DNA from 4 places in the Marinobacter sp. V032 genome. Region 3 is predicted to be linked to each of the others. Evidence: predicted binding sites of a transcription regulator. Region 3 holds the regulator's gene; each other region holds the start of a gene.
The links. The regulator sigma-54, encoded in region 3, starts transcription at its own class of promoters, with help from an activator protein. The targets are predictions, from matches to a motif close to ANTGGCATNNANNTTGCTNT.

Region 1 (5,734 bases), on a different contig from region 3:
GATTGAAGTACGCCAGCGTAATCGCCTCTGACAACTGGTTCAGCATGATATGGACATGATGCAGCAGTTCCCCCAACTGAGGTGATGGCTCCCCGCTCTCGCTCATCAAGGCTTCGAGGTCGACCAATTGCAGCAAGGTAACCAGTTCAACCATCAGCCTCTGCTCTGCATTCAGTCGCGGTAGCTTTGAATCCCTGGCGGGCAATTGATTTACCTGTCTTTTCAGCCGCTGGCACTGGTACCCCACCGATCGTGGCGTGCTCTCGTCAAGCAGCAACAGATCAATAATCGCGAGCGGGTGCAACTCGGCACGGTAGCGTCGACGGTAGGTCATCAGCGTGTCCGCCATTCGCAGCACCGCCTCCATGAGAACGCCCGGCGGATTGGTAGATTGCACAAAGACGTTGGTGAGCAGCGATGTCGTCTGTAAGCCACGCTCGATATGTTTGCCAATATCCATGAAGCGCAGGGCCTGTGTGCGGCTCATGGTCTCGTTGTTCAGACCGTAGATTGCGGATTGCAGAAGAATAATCTCATCCAGCGCCCGATCCATCCGTGAGGTCGAGCCTTGCGTGGGGAATTGATTCAATGCGTTTTGCAGTCGCTCCAGCACATACCAGGTATCTTCAGAGAAATACTCCCGCACGGATTGGGCGTTGGTGATCAAGGCCTGGAGCACCGATAGCAGGCCGTCCTTGCGGTTGCGCACAAACAGGCTGCTCAGTTGTTCGGTGAGTTCAGCCGCAGAATTGGTAGGGTGGAACCGACCACCGTTTATTTTGCACGCGAAGGCCACCAACGGTGTCAGGGTGGCCAGCTCGTCCTCTTTCTCGACGGTGCTGGCCAGAGGCAGAGTCGCTCGCATCGCGCGACATGCCAAATTCAGGCGCTCACTGTAACGCCCCATCCAGAACAGATGATCCGCTACCCGACTGGGCAGCAAACCGGCTTTTCGGGATAACCGCACGCTGGTCAATGCGCTATGCAACAGACTGATAGACGCGCCCACATCACTACTCAGCCAGACATCCTTGGCCATAAAACTTGTTTTCAGCCCGAGCTGAAGTTGCAGGGGATATTCGTGACAGCGGGCCAGTCCGCCCGGCATCAGCCGATCGCCCTCCTCGTGCTTCAAAACAAAACTGCGCAAAGTCACGCTGCGCGATTGCAGTTCCCGACTCCGCCATACCGGCACCGTGCTTAACGGCAGTACCTGGCGCGCCAGGTAACGTTGCGGGTCGCTATCTATACGGGCCGAAAGCTCCTGCCGCTGCTGACGACTTGAATTGGCAAATGACAGCCACTGACCGGGCTGTTCAAGATCATGAATGATCATGTCCGAAAGATCTGCCATCACCTGCTGTCGCTGAATGTCGTCTCCACACCAATAGGCGTCCACCGATGGCAGTTTCAGCGACTCACCAAGCACTCGCTGGCATAACCGCTCCATGTAAGGCAGCAAGGCACCACTGTCGATCAGTGCAGCCCCGGGTGGATTGCAACACAGCAGGTTGTCCTGCCGAATGCTTTGAAGTAACCCGGGGCTGCCGGTGATACCCGAATCCAGTTCCAGCGGATCGCTGAGCATGTCCGGCAAATACCGGACCAGCGCGTCCAACGGCTGAAGCCCACTGAGCGTTTTCAGCCACATTCGGCCATCCTTGAACATCAGGTCCTCACCATGGACCAGCGCGAGATTGAGATAATTCGCGAGAAAGGCATGTTCAAAGTACTGGCCGTCCCGGTGATGGCGCGTCAGCAAACCGATCAAGGGCTCACTGCTATAAGGGATGTGCGGCACAAGAGATTTCTGAAGTTCCTGAAAAAACTGCGATAGCTGCTTTTTCTGGAACTGCTGGCTGAGCTCGGGCAATACCTGGTTCAGAGCTATCCTGTTCTCCAGCACGTAGCCCATGCCACCCGGCGCCTGTGAGCAATCGCCATAAGCCGTGAGGCGGCCACTCTCATCGCGCCCCAGATCACACCCCAACAACATCAGCCAGTCGCGGCCTTCAGGTAACAGGTTATGACAAGGGATCAGGTACTCGGCATTGCGGTAAATCAGATCCGCCGGGAGCGTCGCGTCCTTGAGCAACAACTGATCGCCGTAGAGATCGTCCAGCACTGCCGACAGCAACTTGCGGCGCTGGATAAGCCCGGCCTCTACCTGAGCCCACTCTGACGTTTCGATCACCCATGGGATGATGTCCAGTGTCCGGTTTTGCTGCCTTTGGGGGTCAAAGGTAGCACCGTGCTCCCGCAACTGATGCTGAAGATCCGATGTCAGGCTCGCCAGCGCTTCAGGGCCCTGGCCCATAAGCCAGCCAATAATCCGGGACCAGTCAGACCCTTCCGCCCCCGCTGCGATCCATTCGTCGACACCCTTGCTTCGTCGCTGGTACGCCTCAACCAGTGAATCCAGTGTCAGGGGCTGATCATTCGAGTCCATCGAGGAACCTTGTGATTTATCAGGTATCAGGTGCTTTAAACGACTCTTCCGTCAGGGCGGAGTGAAGGTCAATGAACCGCGCCTGTATCTGGTCGATCAGCAGGTGCAACCGCTCTGTCGAAAGCGATGCCAGCGGCTCTGAGTCAACGCCGCCACGCAGTCGGGCTATGGCGGCCAACACACCGTCCGAGCGGGGCAAGCGCTTCACTGCACTTTCAATTTTCTGCAGGCAGAAACAAATCGACCTTGGAAACTCAGGATAGCTCATCAGGAAGTCGATAACGTCAGTTTCTCCCTCTTCCTGCGCAAAATAACGCCGGTAGGGTTCTGTTCCACCGAGGGCATTGAGTAATGATGTCCATTGAAACTGGCGCCGGGAAGAATGGCCTTCGGTAGGTGTCAGCTGTTGCAGAATCAGGGTATCCATAATCCGCGTCGTCATGTCAGCCCGTTCGAGATGGCGACCGATGTTGAATACGCAGAATGCATCATCCCGCAGCATGGTACCGTCCATGACCCCAACGACCATCTGGCAACGCCTCACGACCTCCACCATCAAGCTGTAACGGCGCACCCGGCTGGAGGCCAGTGTGCATTCGGTCTGCATAAACAGGTTGAGAGAGTTGATTTCCTCCCAGAAATCCCGGGGAATCACCTCGCGCACGCAGCGTGCGTTGGTTCTGAGCTGATTGCACGAATTGCGAATGGATGCCGGACTGTCTTCTGCTTCAATCAGGTAATGCATAACCCCCAGCTCGCTTGAGCTGCCTTCCTGAATGAATCCCTGAGGATCTTCGCCCAGCACGTCGATCAGCACCGGCCAGCTGATGCGGGCGTCCTGATGCGAATCAATCAGCATGTGTGTGGTCGCATTAATCAGCCGTGCTGTGCCTTCCATTCGCTCAAGGTAGCGGCCCATCCAATACATGTTTTCTGCGGTTCTTGCCAGCATGATCAGCCCTCCCCCGCCACGATCCAGGTATCTTTACTACCGCCCCCCTGGGAGGAGTTGACCACCAGCGAGCCACGCCGCAATGCAACCCGGCTCAACCCTCCAGTGGTGCAATAAACGCTTTCGCCCTGCAGGATAAACGGCCGCAGATCCAGATGGCGTGGCTCGAGTATCTCGTCACACAAGGTGGGAGCAGTCGAAAGATTAAGTGTCGGTTGCGCAATAAAATTACGGGGATTTTCACGAATTGCAGTGGCGAACTGAGCTCGCTCTTCGTCATTTGCCCGGGGGCCAATAAGAATACCGTAACCGCCGGACTCGTTAGCCGGCTTGACCACCAGCTTGTCGAGATTGGCGAGCACATACTCACGCTGTTTTTCATCCATACACAGATAGGTCGGAACGTTCTCAATCAGCGGCTCTTCGCTCAGGTAGTAACGAATGATATCCGGCACAAATGCGTAGACCGCCTTGTCATCCGCCACACCCGAACCCGGTGCATTGGCAATGGCCACATTTCCGGCCCGCCAGGCACGGATAACGCCGGGAATCCCCAGCGTCGAATCCTTGCGAAAAACCTCCGGATCAATGAATACATCGTCTACCCGCCGGTAGATGACATCGACGCGTTGTGGCCCCTGCAGTGTGCGCATATACACGATGTCGTTATCGACGTAGAGGTCGACATTTTCCACCAGCTGGCAGCCCATCTGCTGCGCCAGAAAGCTGTGTTCGAAATAGGCCGAGTTGTAAATGCCTGGCGTCAGTACCACCACTACCGGCGTGAGGTCCTGGCGTGGCGATAATGAGGCCAGCATCTCCCAGAGCCGTGACGGGTAGTTGTCGACCGGACCAATCGTTGATTCGGCAAACAGTTCGGGGAACACCCGCTTCATGACCGTCCGGTTCTCCAGCATGTAGGAGACACCGGAAGGCACCCGCAGGTTATCCTCTAACACCAGAAACCGCCCTATTTCATCGCGCACCAGATCAGTGCCGCAGATGTGCGCCCAGACGCCGTGCGCCGGTTTGATGCCCTGACAGGGCGCAAGGAAATTCTTCGATTTCAGAACCAGCTCGCCAGGAATAATCTTGTCTTTGATGACTTTCTGGTCGTTGTATAAATCATTGATAAACATATTCAGTGCCTGCAGACGCTGCTTCAGGCCATTGCTGGTTTTCTCCCAGTCCGCTGCGGAAATAACCCGGGGCACCACATCCAGCGGCCAGGCTCGATCAATATTCTGGCTGTCGGAATAGACGGTAAATGATATGCCCATAGCTGCTATCGTCGAATCCAGCTGTGCTTGCCGGCGTACCAGTTCATCAGCGCCATTGTGCGCGATGAACCGCGCGACGGCCGTGGCTTGTGATCGTGCCTGGCAGCCGTCATCCACCAGTTCGTCATAACACCCGGGGTAAGGACGGTAGGCATTGAGTACGATGGGTTCGTTCATAGTGCATTCCCCGCATTGGGATTGATGTGCGCTTTAGCTCCATGAAGGAGTTCGGCAAGGGCGTCGTCTCTGGACATCCAGCAAAGGGGATGCCATCCCCCCCATAACAGCATCCGCCATTCGCGCATCATCACAATCGAAGCAAACGGTGTTTTTCCCGGTAACACCTGCGTTGCGCCAACGCAGGTCGCACCTCGAAACGCTCGGCCTCTTTATTATCAAGCGTAGCTGCTACCCGCTGTTATGCGAGTTCGCTCGCGACAGACCCGTTTCTTTTTGCATGTTGCAGCCCAATCGCCCGTGTTAACATTGGGCGCATTTGACGCGGGCCATATCCCAGCTTTCACAGGCTGCACAGACCTATGCTGACAGTGCCATGCCCCGCACCAACGCACACCCAGCCAGCCCCAGAACCGGAGCGAGAATGACGGAAGTCCTGAAGGACAGAGCCCCCACCGACCTGTCCCAGCACACGCCAATGATGAAGCAGTATCTGAAAATCAAAACCGAGCACATCAATGAAATGGTGTTCTACCGGATGGGTGATTTTTACGAGCTGTTCTATGACGACGCCAAAAAGGCGGCAGAGTTGCTGGACATCACGCTCACCGCACGCGGGCAATCCGGCGGTCAGCCGATTCCTATGGCGGGTGTGCCTTATCATGCGGCGGAAGGTTATATCGCAAGGCTGGTGCGCCAGGGGCAGTCCATCGCCATTTGTGAGCAGATTGGTGACCCGTCAACCAGCAAGGGGCCGGTCGAACGTCAGGTTGTACGCATTGTCACGCCAGGCACACTGAGCGATGAGGCCTTTCTGGAAGACCGCCGCGACAATCTGCTGGTTGCCATTGCCAGTCATCGGGAAGACTTTGGTTT
Region 2 (5,734 bases), on a different contig from region 3:
AAATCACCGGTCCCGCCGTAGCCAATGCGGGCATCGGCAATACGGTTGGAGGACACGGTATTGTCCGGGGTGATGTCCTGTGGACGCACCAGCCCGGTCAAACGGATAAATTCATCGCCATTGGTCAGGGATAGCCACTTCTCACCACGGATGCGCAGAATACCGTTGGGATAGACTTCTGTGACCGTGACGGTGATGCTGCCGGCGAGGCTGTTGCTCTGATCAGCTTCTGCCTTGCCTTCGAAATCCCGCTCCATGCTTACATTGGTTTCCAGGCCAAGCTTGTTGAGACCCAGGATTGCGCCATTGTTAAAATCGACATCATTATCTTTGGTGATCTTGCTATCGGCGTTTTTGGAGGCTTTGGTTTGCTCTTCAAGCGTCACCATCAGAATATCGCCAACATTGAGCGCGACAGTGTCACCGTAAAAATTGAAGTTGCGGGAGGTCTGGTAAATCGCACCGGAGGAGCGGTCACGCTGCAACATGGCCTGCGCCTTGACCGGCGCATAAGCCGGATCGTCAGGCACGGCACGGGGACGCGTCGCAGCCGCGCAGCCCTGAAGCAGCACCAGCACGAAGACGATAATTGGCGTTAGTGTTGAATGCATCTGGATGATCCTCCGTTAACCCGGGACTCGTTGCCCGCGCTCATGCCTTAACCGATATTCTGGGTAATGAACTGCAACATCTGGTCGGTTGTCGACACCACCTTGGAGTTCATTTCATAGGCGCGCTGAGTGGTGATCATATTGACCAGTTCCTCAACGACCTGAACGTTCGACGACTCTGTCATCCCCTGCTCGATCGTGCCGAGCCCGCCGATACCCGGTTCACCTTCCTGGGGATCACCACTGGCATTGGTTTCACGGTAGAGGTTGTTACCCACCGCCAGCAGACCTTGCGGATTGACGAAGTTCACCAATGTGATGTCGCCCAACTGGACCGGCGCAGCCTGATTCTCGATCACCGCCGAAACCGTGCCGTCCGTACCGATTGTGATGCTCGTGGCGTTATCGGGTACATTGATGTTGGGTTCCAGCGGATAGCCATTGGCATTCACCACATCACCGTCAGAGTTCAACTGAAACTGACCGTCGCGGGTGTAGGCAATTTCGCCATCAGGCAGCAATACCTGCAAAAAGCCACGACCGTTAACCGCCATATCAAGCGGCTGCTCGGTTACCTGCAGGTTGCCCTGGGTAAACTGCTTGGCAGTGCCCGTCACCCGCACACCCGTACCCAACTGAAGACCGGAAGGCAGCTCGGAGTTCTCGGTTGACAGGCCACCGGGCTGACGCTTGACCTGATAAAGCAAGTCCTGAAACACCGCCCGATCGCGCTTGAACCCGGTGGTATTCACATTCGCCAGGTTGTTGGAGATCGTGGTCATGTTGGTGTCTTGGGCGCTCAAGCCCGTTTTACTAACCCAAAGTGCTGGATGCATTGTTCATTCTCCTCGTCGGGATAGTGCGTCAATCCCGGTAATGAGCGGTGTCGGAGGTTAATGCGGCGAACATTTGCCGCTTTTCAGAAACCGTCACCGTTTCAGATTCTGTTATCAGAGGTTCTGCAACAGCCGTGCCGTTGCGTCGGAATTCGACTTGGCGGTCTGCATGACCTTGACCTGCATTTCGTACTGGCGGGCCAATTCCATATTGGAAATCATCTCCTCCACCGCGTTGACGTTGGAGCTTTCAAGAAATCCTGATTCAACCCTGACAGTGGCATCCAGAGGTGCTACCTGGCCCGCGCCACCAACCTCCCCCAGCTTGAGACGCATAAAACCGTCAACACCTTTTTCCATTGCCTCTCTGCCAGGGTTGACCAGTTTGAGCCGGTCAACCTCCACCAGCTGGTCTGGCGGGCCGCCAACCGGGACAATGGATACCGTGCCGTCCGAGCCAATCAGCAGGTTGTCGTAGGGTGGCAATGCGACCGGACCACCATTACCGATAACCGGTTCACCGGATGAGGTCCGCAGGATGCCGTTCACATCCACGCTTAGGCTGCCGGAACGGGTATACACCTCTTCGCCGTTTTGGGACTGCACCGATAACCAGCCGTCACCACCAACCGCAACGTCAAGTTTCCGTCCGGTTTCCATTAGCGATCCGGCAGACATATCGGTGCCCGGCCGCTCAGTCATGGCATAGGCGCGTGTTGGAAAGTGTTCACCGTAAACGGGCATGCTCCGGGCCTGCGCGTAGTCCCGCTTGAAGCCGGTAGTCGACACGTTAGCGAGGTTGTTCGCATGGGCCTGCTGGGCCAGCATGGTCTGCTTGGCACCGGACATGCCGATAAATACCGCTTTATCCATAGGAAAACTCCTGCCGGATTATTGACTCAATAAGAGTGAATAAGCAGAAGTCGTGCCAGTATTAGAAAAGACGATAACCACGGGCCTCGAGACCCGTGGTTATCGTTATCAGAAGGGAACTGCGCTTATCGCAGGTTGATAATTGTCTGGGTTACAGCGTCTGCCGTTTCGATGGTTTTGGCGTTCGCCTGATAGTTGCGCTGGGCAATGATCAGGTTTACCAGCTCTGCTGACAGATCGACGTTGGATTCTTCAACCGAACTCGCGGCAATTGAACCCAGGGTGCCGGTATCAGGCGAGCCGATAATCGGCTGACCGGACTCGAAAGTCTCTACCCAGCTGGTATCCCCCACCGGTGCCAGACCCTCGGTATTGCGGAAGCTGGCCAACGCAACCTGCCCCAGGGTTTGGGACTGACCGTTTGAGTAACGGGCAAACAGCACCCCTTCAGTCGAGACATCCAGGCCGGACAATCGACCCGTGGTATAGCCATTCTGGCGCTGATCATTGACGGCAAATTCACTACCAAACTGCGTGGTGTCATCCAGATCGAGCGTGAAGTTTGAGCTGACCGGGGGATCAGGGATAGGAGTCTGCCCCCCGTTCGCCACCAGGCGTGGACCATCGGCACCGTTAGGCTGCCCGTTCGCATCCAGCGGCGTCCAGTTGGAAATCAGAATTTCCTTGTCGATCGAGCCGTTCACGCTTTCAAGTGTGCCATCTTCAGTGAACTTGAGGTCATACCGGGCAAGCGACGGCTCACCGCTGGTATTTGGGGGATCACCCACGTTCTCACCGTCGATCTGAACATACAGCGACCAGCTATTGCCCTGATTGGCGCCGTTATTGGGCTCCTTCACGTAGTACTGGGTCATCACGTGCGAGTTGCCCAGACTGTCATAGATCGTTGTTGAGGTGGCGTGGTTGTAGGTTTTCTGATCGTCAGGATCAAACGTATTGGAGGTAAAGGCCGACGGTGTAACTCCATCCAATACAGTCGAAGTCGATGGCGGTGTTGCCGCTGCAGTCATCGCGACGTCCCGATCAAGTGTCACGCTCAGCACACCCACCTGTGTCGACGGATTGGTCTTGTCAGCAGACAACGCGCCCCCGGCATCAAAACTCATACTGCCGCCCGTACCGGTCGTATCCTGATAACTCAGGCGCAAGGTATCGCCACGGCTCGAAATGATGCGGAGATTGCCCGAACCATCAATCGTTGCATTCAGGCTGCTGAGTGATGAGCCATTGATATCATCTGCAAGCTGGGACAACTGCTGGGCTGTTGTCAGTGCATTACCGCTCGCATCAGTGCCGCGCACAGTAAAGTCGACCCCCTCCAGCGTAAAAACGTCGTCCGGCTGAATATTGCCGCCATTCAACAGCACCTCGGTACGCGCTGACGCGCTGACGCCTTCTTCCTGGTTCAAGGATTCCGCTACGGCACTCGCCGAGCTGCCAGCCGTAACCGGCACATTCCGACTGGTGCCATCAGGATAGGTAATCGTAAGGGTCTGGGGCCCGATGCTGGCTCCCGCTGCCGGCGCGTTAGTTTGAATGCGCGTCCCGCTGACTTCCAGCACCGACTGGCGCGAGTCCAGGTTCAATTCGGATCGCAGATTGGTAGTTCGACGTGGAGCCAGGTTGTCGCTATCGATAAACAAGTCACCGCGCACGCCCGAAAGATTGCCGTCAGCGTTCGCCTGAAAGCCCTGAACGCGCATGCCCTGGTTGTTAACGACAAAGCCGTCTTTATCAAGACCAAACTGTCCTGCCCGGGAATAACGCACTTCACCGTTATTATTCAGAATAAAGAAACCATCGCCGTCAATCGCCATGTCCAGGCCATTGTCGGTAAAGCTGATATTTCCCTGCCCGAATGTTTGCTGAATATCCTGCACACGGACGCCATCCCCAATCGGGTTGGTACCGGATGACAGAAAACCATTGGCATAGAGGTCGCCAAACTGCACCCGGCTGTTCTTGAAGCCCACCGTGCTTGCGTTGGCAATGTTATTACCGGTGACATCCAGGTCAACCGAGGCGGCCCGAAGACCACTAAGTCCAGTATTGAACGCCATACCTCACCCCGACTGTATGTGTTAGTTAATTTGACTGACGTCTGACAGCGCGATGGATCCCATCCCCGCCAGATTGAGCGTGACACTGCCTGCGCTGCCCAGCGAAACGCTGTCGACATTGGCGCTGATCAGGGTGCCGAGCTGCTCGGAACCTGACGGATAACTGCCTTCAGCCTTAATTATGTAGGCCCCCGGATCCAGCGCTTCGCCGCTTCCGTTAGTACCGTCCCACTCAAAGGACGTCTGACCGGCCTGCGCAGGACCAAGATCGATTTGTCTGACCAACTCACCGCTGGTATTCATGATGGAAACCCGCAGGCTGGAGGTGGATGCAGGCACATTCACTACACCCTTCATCTCACCCGCTGATGACAGAATGCCGGTCTGAGATGGCACCAGCACGGTCCGGCCAACCATGGCCGACGCCTGCAGAGCCTGCGTTGAGCGGAACTGGCCGACCACATCATCAACTGATCCAGCCAGACTCTGAATTTCTTCAAGCGAGCTGAACTGCGCCAACTGCGCAATAAAATCGCCGTTGTCCTGGGGCTCAAGCGGGTTTTGATTGTTCAGCTGGGCCAGCATCAACTCCATGAACTCGCCCTTGCCAAGCTCATCAGAGGACGAAGAAGCTTTCGAAGCATTCTGGTACTGGTTCAGTACGCTGGCTGCGGCAGTGTTATCAACTGTACTCATGGCTTACTCCTACCGGGCCGGCTTATTGTCCAAGTGTCAGGATGCGCTGCATCATCGACTTGGCGGTGTTCATGACATCAACGTTCATTTCGAAGCTGCGCGAAGACGACATCATGTCCGCCATTTCTTCGACAACATTCACGTTGGGATAGAAAACGTAGCCATCTTCGTTTGCCGCCGGATGATCCGGTTGGTAGCGCATCTGCAGATCTTCATCACTCTCCACAATGCCCTCAACCTGAACCCCGGTGGAGGCAGCAGAGTTTGCACCCCAGCCTGCGCCAAACGCGTCACCGCTCATTACATCCTGCTGAATGGCTGCGAATACCGGCTTGCGTGCCCGATAGGTCTCTTCTGTGCTGGAACTGGCAGTTTCAGCATTGGCAATGTTCGAAGCGGTCGTATTCAGACGCAGTGACTGAGCAGTCATACCCGAACCGGCGATATCAAAAATGTTTCCGAGCGACATAATCTGCCTCCTCAATTATCCGGGGATCGGGTTATTGGCCCGTGATGGCCTTGCTCAGACCGGTAAATTTGCCATTCAGAAACTGAAAGCTGGCTTGATAATCCATAGAATTGCGCATGAACCGAGCCTGTTCCTGCTGCGCATCCACCGTGTTGCCGTCGATGGATG
Region 3 (5,734 bases):
GATCCTCCAGCACATGAAGAGCGGTGCTTTTGCCGGAGCCGGAACGCCCGCTGACGATGATGAGTTTCATAGGGAGCCTTTATTGAGTCTGTGACCCTCAATCACTGAAGATTGGTCTCTGTTTTGGGCTGAAGGCGATGTCAGGCCGTTTGAGTCATCGCATCGAACAGCGCCGCTGATGTTTCGCAGCGCCGTAGCTTCTCGCAGAAGGAGCGGTCATTGAATTTTTCGGCAAGCTGGCTCAATAATTCCAGGTGTTCGCTGGTGGCTTCCTTGGGAACAATCAGTGCGAACAACAAGTCGACGGGCTGATTGTCGATGGCGTCAAAGGCAACACCTTCTTCAAGTGTTATCAATGCACCGATAACGCCCTGACAGCCTTCAAGCCGGCAATGAGGGATAGCAATGCCCTGGCCGATTCCGGTGCTTCCCAGTCGCTCGCGAGACACCAGGTTATTAAAAATCTGGGGTTCCTCGAGCTCGGGATGCTGGCGGGTGACCTGTTCCGCTATCAGCTCAAGAATTCGCTTCTTACTGGTTCCCGGCACACCACAAAGGGTGAGCTCGGGAGCCAGGATTGAGGTGATTGTCAGTGCTGTTTCCGTCATGGATGGAATGCTTTCCTGTTATAAAACGACTACCGGTGACCGGCGCCGTGCATTCGGGCGACAGTCTTTTCCTTGTGTTTCAGGAGCTGTCGATCAAGTTTGTCTACCAGCGAATCGATCGCTGCGTACATGTCTTCGTCTTCGGCTTTTGCGTGAATCTCGCCACCGACGACGTGAAGAGTGGCCTCTGCGGTCTGGCGAAGCTTCTCAACGGATAAAGTGACCTGGCAATTTGTGATGTCATCGCAATGACGTTCGAGTTTTTCGAACTTGCCATCGACATAATCTTTCAGAGCGGGTGAGAGTTCGACATGGTGACCTGAGATGTTGAGTTGCATAGGCTTCTCCTGTTGTCGAGAGTGCCAGAGCGGGTTGTCCGCCTGGCAAACGGTGCTCGTCGTGTGACGAACGCTTTGAATCCTTTGCTGCCCAGTCTCACCCGGGGCAGGCGTCAATTTCAGACCAGCCGCTTCCGCTCGTTGGACGGCGGTATATGCATCGCTTCCCGATACTTGGCGACTGTGCGGCGCGCGACCTGTATGCCTTGCTCGCCGAGCAATGTGGCAATTTTACTGTCGCTGAGCGGCTTTTTTGGTGTCTCTGCCGCTACCAGTTTCTTGATCATGGCACGGATTGCAGTAGACGAACACTCTCCACCTTCATTGGTACTGACATGGCTGGAGAAAAAGTACTTCAGCTCAAATATTCCCCGCGGAGTGTGCATGTATTTCTGTGTCGTTACACGGGATATTGTGGACTCATGCATGCCCACTGCCTGGGCAATATCCGACAGAATCAGAGGCTTCATGGCCTCCTCGCCGATATCCAGAAAGCCCTGCTGATGTTCAACAATGCGCGTTGCCACCTTCAATAGCGTCTCGTTGCGACTTTGAAGACTCTTTATGAACCACTTCGCCTCCTGCAATTGATCCCGCATATAGGTGTTGTCGGCGCTGGAATCTGCTCGCTTTATTAATGCAGCATAGCCCGCATTGACACGAATGCGTGGTGCAATTTCAGGATTCAGCTCAACTCGCCAGCGATCCTTGACCTTGGTGACCACGACATCCGGCACCACATAGTCAGGCTCTACGCTGTCCAATGCATCGCCCGGACGTGGTGTAAGGGTCTGGATCAGCGCCAGCACCGCTTTGAGCTGCTCCTCCGTCAACCGGCTCCTGCGCAGCAGTTGGGCATAATCCCGATTGCCGAGCAGGTTGATGTAGTGACTGATTACAAGGCGTGCCTGTGGAAGCCACGGGGTATCCGGAGGGAGTTGACCAAGCTGGATCAGCAGGCATTCCTGCAAATCGCGAGCAAACACGCCCGGGGGATCAAAGTGCTGGAGGCGGCGCAGCACAGCCTCGACCTCATCAAGCTCGAGTGGGTCTTCGTCAGCGTCGTCGGACAGGCCGGAGTGGATGTCATCCAGAGAGGTAGTCAGGTAGCCGCGGGAATCAACCGAATCCATCAGGGCATGGGCAATAGCCTGGTCCCGCTCGCTCATGGGGGTCAGATTCAATTGCCAGAGCAGGTGATCCTGCAGTGTCTCCGCAGGGGAGTTGCGGGATTCGAAATCGGAGTCGTCATCGTCATCGCCACGCGATGCGGGGGCCGGAGCAGACTGGTAAATATCGTCCCATGCCGTGTCGACGGGCAGATCTTCGGGGATATCAGCCTGTGTTTCCTTCAGCCAGTCCGGTTCGTCCGAGGGTGCTTCCCATTCAGGATCTTCCGGCATCGTGGGCTCAGGTTGATCGGGCGTGCTGTCATCGGCGCTGTGATCGGAGTCGGTGTTATTTTCACCGCGCTCGTCGTCCTGGTTGTGTTCAGGGGAGTTGTCATCGTCTTCCGAGGTTTCCAGCATAGGATTGGATTCCAGTGCTTGCTGGATTTCCTGCTGGAGATCTAACGTCGAAAGCTGCAGCAAGCGTATGGCTTGTTGCAGTTGCGGGGTCATCGTGAGTTGTTGACCGAGCTTCAGCTGAAGCGAAGCTTTCATTACCATCGATTTATTCCCGTCACCCTTGGCTACTTGGTGTGTTCGGGCCAGGTCGCACCCGACATCATGCGGGGCCAGGAAAAAAGTGTTGCAAAGTGGCGACTTGGCAGAACAAGCAAATTCTTTGCCGAAGTTTACTGCTATGGATATGCCAATGACAATGCCTGAGCTGAAACGGTTCCGCTTTTTCGAAAATTCAGGTTCCGCCTGACCGTCGCGTGCGACGTTTTGCATCCCCTGTTGAGTTTACCCGCCCTGCAGCATTATGCGACAGCCTGACATGCTATTCATCTGCTGTGAACCCTGTGGCTCAGAGCCTGAACTCATCGCCAAGGTAGACCTCTTTAACTTGCTGATTGGAGAGGATGTCGTCGGAATGGCCGGAGGCAATAATGTGCCCACCGCTCACGATGTAGGCATTCTCACAAATATCGAGCGTTTCCCGCACGTTATGATCGGTAATCAGTACACCGATGCCTTTGTCCCGTAAATGGCGAATGATTTGTTTGATGTCGCTGACGGAGATGGGGTCAACGCCGGCGAAAGGCTCGTCAAGCAGAATAAATGCAGGCTCCATGGCCAGTGCCCGGGCAATTTCGACTCGCCGTCGCTCACCGCCGGACAGGGCCATGCCGAGGCTGTCGCGAATATGGGTGATATGGAACTCTTCAAGCAGGGTTTCCAGTTGCGACTCCCGTTCAGCGCGGCTGAGTGCGCTGCGGGTTTCAAGAATCGCCATGATGTTGTCGTGCACGGTGAGCTTGCGAAAAACCGATGCTTCCTGGGGCAGGTATCCGATACCTGCGCGAGCGCGACCGTGCATCGGTAGCGGGGTGATATCCCTGTCGTCAATGTTGATGCGGCCTTTGTCTGCATTGACGAGGCCGACAATCATGTAAAAGCAGGTGGTCTTGCCCGCGCCATTAGGGCCCAGCAAACCGACGATTTCCCCGCTGCGAATTTCCAGTGACACATCTTTGACAACATTGACGTGTTTGTAGCTCTTGGCGAGATTGCTGGCGCGGAGAATAGCCATTAATTGCCGTCCCCCTTGCCATCTGATTTAACCTTGTTGGGCTGAATGACCATCTCGACCCGGCCATTGCTCTCGCCGTTTCGACTACCTTCGGCCGTGACGATGCGCTTCGCCGTATCGTAATCAATGCGTTCACCCTTGAATACGTTGCCGGCCTGGCGAATTACGGCTTTGTCTTCGAACAGAATACGGTTTTCGCCCGCCATGTAGGTAATCTTTTCCGCCTCGGCATCCGTTGCGGCCGTTTCTCCGGCTTTTGGCTGGGTGTAGTGAGCCGGCTTGCCAAAGGCCTCGATCTGGTCAAGCAGGCCGTCAGTTCGGATCAGAACGACCTTGTCTGCAGTCAATTCAGTGGCATCCTGACGGACGACGACATCGCCCGTATACACGGCGCGGCCCTGGCCGTCGTCCAGTCTTGCCTTGTCAGCGCTCACTTTGATCGGGCTGTCAGAGTTGAGGTCAAAGGCAAAGACCGGGGTGTTCGCTGCTGCGATGGTCAGTGCGGTGAGAGTGCAGGCTGCCAGGCGCTTAGCGCGGTGATGACGACTCATACTGTCCTTCCACTTGTGAATTGAGCTCTACGATCCGCTCATCAATCCATGCTTTCATGCCGGTCGCACGGGTGACGCCGCTAGGGTCAGTCATCACGACCGGTGCATCAGTGTGCACAATGCGTTGTTTGTTATCCAGTGTCAGGCTCTCGGTCTTAAGCTGGCTTTCAGTGCTGCCGCCGACGGTGCGGGTGATGACAACGTTTCCGGATAGATCGACTACATCCTCGTTGAGCTGATAATCGCCTTCGTCAGCGCGCAGTGTCCAGGGTTGGCCTGACTGGGTATCAATCATGCGGGCACGGGGCTCCTGCATGTGCGCCGTATTCTGCGCTTCAAACTGCTCAATGCGGGGGCTGGTGATTACTGCCGATGTATGGCCTGTCTGATCGAATGAGCGGTATTCGCCGTTGACGATAAAACTGTCGGGTTCTTTCGGCCCACGCAGATCGGACGTCGGGGCGATATTGCTGTGGTCACCGCTTTTCCATACCAGCGCGACCAGTGCCACGGCGACGATACCGATAGCCGTGTTCCGCAGTCGTACCCTGCTCAGGGGGCCGAAGATCATGGTCAGGCCTCAGGCTCATGATAGTGCAGGTGCATGTCGGCCAACTTGTTCTGAGCCTGCAGGATCAGGTCGCACAGTTCGCGGACGGCGCCTTCACCTCCGGCCAACTCGGTACAATAGTCGGCATGCTCGCGGACGTACCAGTGACCGTTAGGGACCGAAACGCCCAGACCTGCAATCTGGATAGCGCCGAGGTCAGGTAAATCGTCTCCCATGTAGGCCGCGGCTTCTGGCTGAAGGCCCAGTTCTGCGAGCAGTTCGATCAGAGCCTTGGCTTTATCCTCCCGTCCTTGCTGCAGCAGTGTGATTCCCAGATCCGCTGCCCGGCGAGCCGTGAGGGGGGAGTTGCGGCCGGTAATGATCGCCACGTCGATGCCCGCCTTTTTGAGCTGTTTGATCCCGTGCCCGTCCAGGCTGTGGAACGCTTTGAGCTCGTCGCCCTGAGCTGAGAAAAACAGCCGGCCATCGGTCATGACGCCATCGACATCGAGCGCGAGCAGACGGATTTGTGCCGCTTTTGAAATCAGGTCGTCAGGCAGTGGACGCTCCATTAACTGGATCCTTAATAGCTGAACTGTACCCGATGGCGGGATCGGGGTGTTTATGATCTTATCAGTATGTTGATCAGATGACGCCTGCACGGAGCAGGTCGTGCATGTTGATAGCGCCAACCAGTTCACCGGAGCGACTGATTACGGGCAGGGCGTTAATCTTCAGCTCCTCCATCAAATTCAGCGCTTCGGCCGCGAGCTGATCGTCATGGATCGTTTTGCCGTTTACCGTCATGACGTCATGGATGGCGGTATGGTGAATGTCCAGATTGCGATCAAGTGTCCGCCGCAAGTCGCCGTCGGTATATATGCCGACCAGCATGCCGCTGTCATCAACCACGGTGGTCATGCCGAGGCCTTTTTGCGATATTTCGAGCAAGGCGCGACCCAGTAGCGTATCGGGTTTGACTCGCGG
Region 4 (5,734 bases), 630 kb from region 3:
TCTCCTCGGTCGGTATCGGCGCAAGATAGTCACGCCAATAGTCCGGAAAAACCCGGCTGGCGCCTTCCTGATAAAACCACTGAATGTCTCGCGGGCGACACAGAAAAATCCCCCGGAGCACCAACGCAAGCACACGCTCCGGATGCGTTTCGGCATAAACCAGGCTCAGGGTTGAGCCCCAGCTCCCGCCAAATAGCGCCCACTGCTCCACACCGAGAAACCGGCGAATCGTTTCAAGGTCTTCAACCAGCGCCTGGGTGGTATTGCCTTCCAACTCAGCCAGTGGCGTAGAGCGACCTGCACCACGCTGGTCAAATAGAATGATCCGGAAGCGCTCAGCATCAAAAAAACGACGATAATAATCTTCACAGCCGCCGCCTGGACCTCCATGCACCACGACTACCGGTATGCCATCCGGATTCCCGCTTTCTTCCAGATACAGTTCGTGAGGGGCATCAACCGCAATGCGATGTTGGGCATAGGGTTTGATTTCGGGATACAGGGCAAGCATGGAGAGATTCCGGCGAATGGATTTAACCGGAGTTTAGCTGAAGTGGACAAAAAAAGGGGCAGACCACGAATGATCTGCCCCTTCCTGTTACCTGCGATGCTTCTTACTTCTTGTTCGAACGCTTGCGCTCGCTTTCAGTCAGCAGTTTCTTGCGCAGGCGAATCGCCTTGGGCGTTACTTCCACCAGCTCGTCATCATCGATGAACTCAAGCGCTTGCTCGAGGGTGAACTTGATGGGTGGTACCAGGCTAATCACTTCATCCTTGCCAGACGCTCGCATGTTGTCGAGCTTCTTACCCTTGGTCGGGTTGAGCACCATATCGGTTTCACGGCTGTGAATACCACACAACTGGCCTTCGTAAACTTCCTGACCAGGATCAAGGAACAGCTTGCCTCGGCTCTGCAGCGTTTCCAGCGAGTACGTCAACGCAGTGCCGGTTGCCATTGAGACCAATACGCCGTTCTGGCGACTTGTCACATCACCCAGCTTGATCGGTCCATAATGGCTGAAAGTGGACGTCAGAATACCGGTACCCGACGTCATGGTCAGGAAGGTATTGCGGAAGCCAATCAAGCCACGTGCAGGAATAGTGTAATCAAGACGCATACGCCCTTTACCATCCGGCACCATGTTGGTCAGATCGCCCCGGCGCAGACCCATCTGCTCCATTACTGCGCCCTGATGCTGCTCTTCAATGTCGACGATGACATTTTCATAGGGCTCTTGCTTTTCGCCATCCACTTCGCGAATGACCACTTCCGGCCGACCAACCGCCAGCTCGAAATTTTCGCGACGCATGTTTTCGATCAGTACCGACAGGTGCAATTCGCCGCGGCCTGATACCTTGAACTTATCCGCGCTTTCACCATCTTCAACGCGCAGCGCAACGTTGTGCAGCAACTCTTTCTCAAGCCGCTCCTTGATGTTACGACTGGTGACGTACTTGCCTTCCCTGCCAGCAAACGGCGAATCGTTGACCTGGAAGGTCATGGATACAGTCGGCTCATCTACAGTCAGTGCGGGCAGCGCTTCTACATTGGCAGGATCACACAGGGTGTCGGAAATAAACAGCTCGTCCATACCGCTCACACAGACGATATCGCCTGCCTGCGCCTCTTCAACTTCTACGCGATGCAGACCGGAGTGCCCCATAATTTTGAGGATTCGGCCATTACGCTTCTTGCCATCTGCCCCGATTGCTGCGACGGGCATGTTGGTCCGCACCTTACCGCGCGAAATACGACCGATACCGATGACACCCAGGAAGCTGCTGTAATCCAGCTGGGAAACCTGCATCTGGAACGGGCCTTCAGGATCGACATCCGGTGCTGGCACGTGATCGACGATCGCCTGGAATACGGCATCCATATTATCGTCAAGGTTTTCGTGATCCAGACCTGCAATACCGTTCAGGGCGCTGGCATAGACAATCGGGAAATCCAGCTGCTCATCCGTGGCACCCAGGTTATCGAACAGATCAAACACCTGATCGACAACCCAATCCGGGCGCGCACTCGGACGGTCGATCTTGTTAACGATAACAATCGGACGCAGACCGGCATCAAATGCTTTCTGAGTCACGAAGCGGGTTTGCGGCATCGGGCCGTCGATGGAATCAACCACCAGCAGCACACAATCCACCATGCTCATGACCCGCTCTACCTCACCACCGAAATCGGCGTGGCCAGGGGTATCAACAATGTTGATGTCGTAGTCGTTCCACTTCAACGCCGTGTTCTTGGCCAGGATGGTAATGCCGCGCTCTTTTTCCTGGTCATTGGAGTCCATTACGCGCTCGCTTTCGAGCTCTTTCCGGTCCAAAGTGCCAGACTGACGCAGCAGTTTATCTACAAGCGTGGTTTTACCATGGTCGACGTGGGCGATAATGGCGATATTACGAAGCTTCTCAATCACAACAATAGTCCTGCGGCATGCTTTCTTTTGACCTGAGAGGGTCTTAAGGGAGGCCAAGCCTCTCACATGCCATCTCAAATCCGTAAAGTGAACCCATTATCCGATACCGGGCGGTACCTACACCCCTGAACAACTTTACAGACCAGGGTGCAAATGAGGCGGCGCGTAGTATATCTAAAAGTCCATGCCGTTAATATGAAGAAAAACGCCTACTTCCAAACCTTAAACCGCACCATAAACGAGCATTATGCATCAAAAGCGCACCACATTAGTGCGGACTACCTTCTGCGTTGCACCAAAATATTGCCGTCAGACGTCGAGAGTTGAGCCGGATGCCGCTCCCAGCGGCCTCTGCAGGGCAGCACCAAAAATTGGCAAGGCGATTGCTTTGAAGAAGTCAGGATAAATTTGCAGGTAAGTGGCAGAGGCTTTTGATAAGCTGCGACCTCCTGAAAAAATCGGATATCAGTGACCCTGACCCATCCGGCAATACGAACATGAATGCACCCGCTGAAGCGGGATAACTTTACGGAGCATGCACAATGTCCAAGACGCTTGACCTGATTAAAGAACACGAAGTGAAGTGGGTTGACCTGCGGTTCACTGATACCCGCGGCAAAGAGCAACACGTCACTATGCCGACCTCAGAAATCGATGAAGACTTCTTTACTGACGGCAAGATGTTTGACGGCTCATCTATTGCTGGCTGGAAAGGCATTAACGAATCCGACATGATCCTGATGCCAGATGATTCCACCGGCGTAATCGATCCGTTCACCGAAGAAACCACTCTGAACCTGACTTGCGACATCGTAGAGCCTTCTACCATGCAAGGTTACGAGCGTGACCCGCGCTCTGTTGCCCGTCGCGCAGAAGAGTACCTGAAGTCTACCGGCATCGCCGAAGGCGCACTGTTCGGCCCTGAGCCCGAGTTCTTCGTCTTCGACTCTGTGAAGTGGAAGACTGACATGAACGGCGCAATGTACGAACTTTACTCCGAGGAAGCCGCCTGGGTTTCTGGCGAAGATTTCGAGCGCAACAACATTGGTCACCGTCCTGGCGTCAAAGGTGGTTACTTCCCTGTTCCACCAGTAGACAGCCTCCACGACCTGCGTGGCGCCATGTGCTCTGCCATGGAATCCATGGGTCTGGAAATTGAGGTTCACCACCACGAAGTCGGTACTGCAGGTCAGTGCGAAATTGGCGTTGGCGCCAACCCGCTGGTCAAAAAGGCTGACGAAGTACAGATCCTGAAGTACTGCGTGCACAACGTTGCACACGCATACGGCAAGACTGCGACCTTTATGCCGAAGCCGGTTGTCGGCGACAACGGTTCAGGCATGCACGTTCACATGTCTCTGAACAAAGATGGCAAGAACCTGTTTGCTGGTGACGGCTACGCTGGCCTGAGCGAAATGGCGCTGTACTACATTGGCGGCATTATCAAACACTCCAAGGCCATCAACGCCTTCACCAACGCTTCAACCAACAGCTACAAGCGTCTGGTTCCAGGCTACGAAGCACCTGTCATGCTGGCCTACTCGGCTCGTAACCGCTCAGCTTCGATCCGTATTCCATACGTGAACAGCCCGAAAGCGCGCCGTATCGAAGTACGCTTCCCTGATGCATCAGCGAACCCGTACCTCGCATTTGCGTCACTGATGATGGCCGGCCTGGACGGCATCCAGAACAAGATCCACCCTGGCGATGCCATGGACAAGGATCTGTACGACCTGCCAAAAGAAGAAGCGCTGAACATTCCTAAGGTTGCGGAAACCTTCCAGGAAGCGCTGGACTGCCTGGCAGAAGACCACGAGTTCCTGACTCGCGGCGGCGTATTCACCGAAGACATGATCAGTGCTTACATTGATCTGAAGCGCGCTGAAGTTGAGCGCCTGAACATGACCACTCACCCGGTCGAGTTCGAACTGTACTACTCTGTTTAAACACGATATTTCGGGTTAACAGACCTGTACACACAGAAAACCCCGCCTAACCGCGGGGTTTTTTTATTTCCGGCCCCGTGCTTTGTTGCTACACCGATAGTGCGCTCCAGTGACGCTGCCAATTACAAAACCTTACCAGCCATTAATACCATTTAGGGTCAGGAAAGTTGCAATCCAATCCCCCTCTTGCCAATAATCCTTACAGGCCTGCTACAACTTGGAGAATTCCCCCAATGGAGGGTTCCGTGAAAAATACAATAAAGCTTCTGACATTCAGCATCGCGATGACAGCCAGCCTTGGCGCCTACGCCGAGGTATACAAGCACACCGATGCCCAGGGCAACGTCAGCTATTCTGACGAGGCCAGCCCCGGCGCAAAAACCATTAAAGTGAAGCCTGTCACGACTGTCACACTGCCAAAGCCGGACGAAGTGCCACAGATGGTGGAAGACTCCAAAAAGAAACAGGAGCAGGATCAGGGCAAGGCATACAACCGGGTTTCATTTGATGCGCCTGAAAATAACAGCGCGTTCCATAGCGGAAACGGTGATGTGACGTTCGCAGTATCAAGCAGCCCTGCCTTGTTGCGCGGCCACGAATTCGAGGTATCACTTGACGGGCAACCAGTCGGCCAGAACGCATCCGGCCAATTTACCGTCAACAACATCGATCGTGGCACCCACAATGCGTCGGTCAAGATAGTCGACAGCAAAGGCAAAATCATTCAGTCAGGACAAGGTATTTCATTTACCATCCATCGCCCTTCGGTCATCAACTAACCCCTCTTCGCTAATGCGCCCGCCTCCCCGGCCGGGCGCATCTTCGCACCAAAACAATCCCCACCCCATGACCTGCACTATTTTGGTGCGCAAGCACTAATTAAGGTCTAGAATCCGATTACAATCAGGGGCGGGATACCGGCAGTTTCAATGGCGCTTCCCCTCCGACGACCAGGCTGCTCGCCAAAATGACACAGAAAAAGCAGGCGAGCCATGCGAAAAAACGTCAGCTCCGGTCGGCAGACCGCCCCCTTCAGCAAGTGCCTTTACAGGTCGTTATCAGCATTTTCGCCGATTTTAGCGGCAGTTACTGAATGCCATTCAGGCCTTGCGCCCCTCAGCGAGGGAAAGCAATGGAGCGAATCTCTACTGATTCATTAAACAGTGCCACCGAACAGGACCAAAAACGCGCACTCGCTTGTGGCGAGCTCACAACTGGTTCGCTTTTTGCAGTTACTGGCATGTCACGAGGAATCCTATGCCACACACTAATGTTTACAAGCAGATTTTCGATCACCTCACCACGGCAACGCTGGTGCTGGATGCGGAGCTGAATGTGCAGTTCATCAATGGTGCAGCAGAG

Region 1: the regulator sigma-54 is predicted to act here: its motif matches at 4,936-4,955, upstream of ACUN9X_RS16815 (circularly permuted type 2 ATP-grasp protein).
Region 2: the regulator sigma-54 is predicted to act here: its motif matches at 2,361-2,380, upstream of ACUN9X_RS12655 (flagellar basal body rod protein FlgF).
Region 4: the regulator sigma-54 is predicted to act here: its motif matches at 2,797-2,816, upstream of glnA (glutamate--ammonia ligase).

The regions. Positions count from the first base shown of each region.
Region 1 is NZ_JBQXYE010000004.1:208,329-214,062, forward strand. It holds gene ACUN9X_RS16805 (circularly permuted type 2 ATP-grasp protein) at 1-2,449, opposite strand, end outside; gene ACUN9X_RS16810 (alpha-E domain-containing protein) at 2,469-3,401, opposite strand; gene ACUN9X_RS16815 (circularly permuted type 2 ATP-grasp protein) at 3,404-4,858, opposite strand; gene mutS (DNA mismatch repair protein MutS) at 5,283-5,734, shown strand, end outside.
Region 2 is NZ_JBQXYE010000002.1:229,541-235,274, reverse strand. It holds gene flgH (flagellar basal body L-ring protein FlgH) at 1-611, opposite strand, end outside; gene flgG (flagellar basal-body rod protein FlgG) at 659-1,447, opposite strand; gene ACUN9X_RS12655 (flagellar basal body rod protein FlgF) at 1,562-2,320, opposite strand; gene ACUN9X_RS12650 (flagellar hook protein FlgE) at 2,446-4,401, opposite strand; gene ACUN9X_RS12645 (flagellar hook assembly protein FlgD) at 4,423-5,097, opposite strand; gene flgC (flagellar basal body rod protein FlgC) at 5,120-5,566, opposite strand; gene flgB (flagellar basal body rod protein FlgB) at 5,598-5,734, opposite strand, start outside.
Region 3 is NZ_JBQXYE010000001.1:1,882,672-1,888,405, forward strand. It holds gene rapZ (RNase adapter RapZ) at 1-70, opposite strand, end outside; gene ptsN (PTS IIA-like nitrogen regulatory protein PtsN) at 141-608, opposite strand; gene hpf (ribosome hibernation promoting factor) at 638-946, opposite strand; gene ACUN9X_RS08655 (RNA polymerase factor sigma-54) at 1,066-2,616, opposite strand; gene lptB (LPS export ABC transporter ATP-binding protein) at 2,921-3,646, opposite strand; gene lptA (lipopolysaccharide transport periplasmic protein LptA) at 3,646-4,197, opposite strand; gene lptC (LPS export ABC transporter periplasmic protein LptC) at 4,175-4,768, opposite strand; gene ACUN9X_RS08675 (KdsC family phosphatase) at 4,771-5,319, opposite strand; gene ACUN9X_RS08680 (KpsF/GutQ family sugar-phosphate isomerase) at 5,393-5,734, opposite strand, start outside.
Region 4 is NZ_JBQXYE010000001.1:1,249,525-1,255,258, reverse strand. It holds gene pip (prolyl aminopeptidase) at 1-511, opposite strand, end outside; gene typA (translational GTPase TypA) at 615-2,426, opposite strand; gene glnA (glutamate--ammonia ligase) at 2,969-4,372, shown strand; gene ACUN9X_RS05735 (DUF4124 domain-containing protein) at 4,618-5,151, shown strand; gene glnL (nitrogen regulation protein NR(II)) at 5,630-5,734, shown strand, end outside.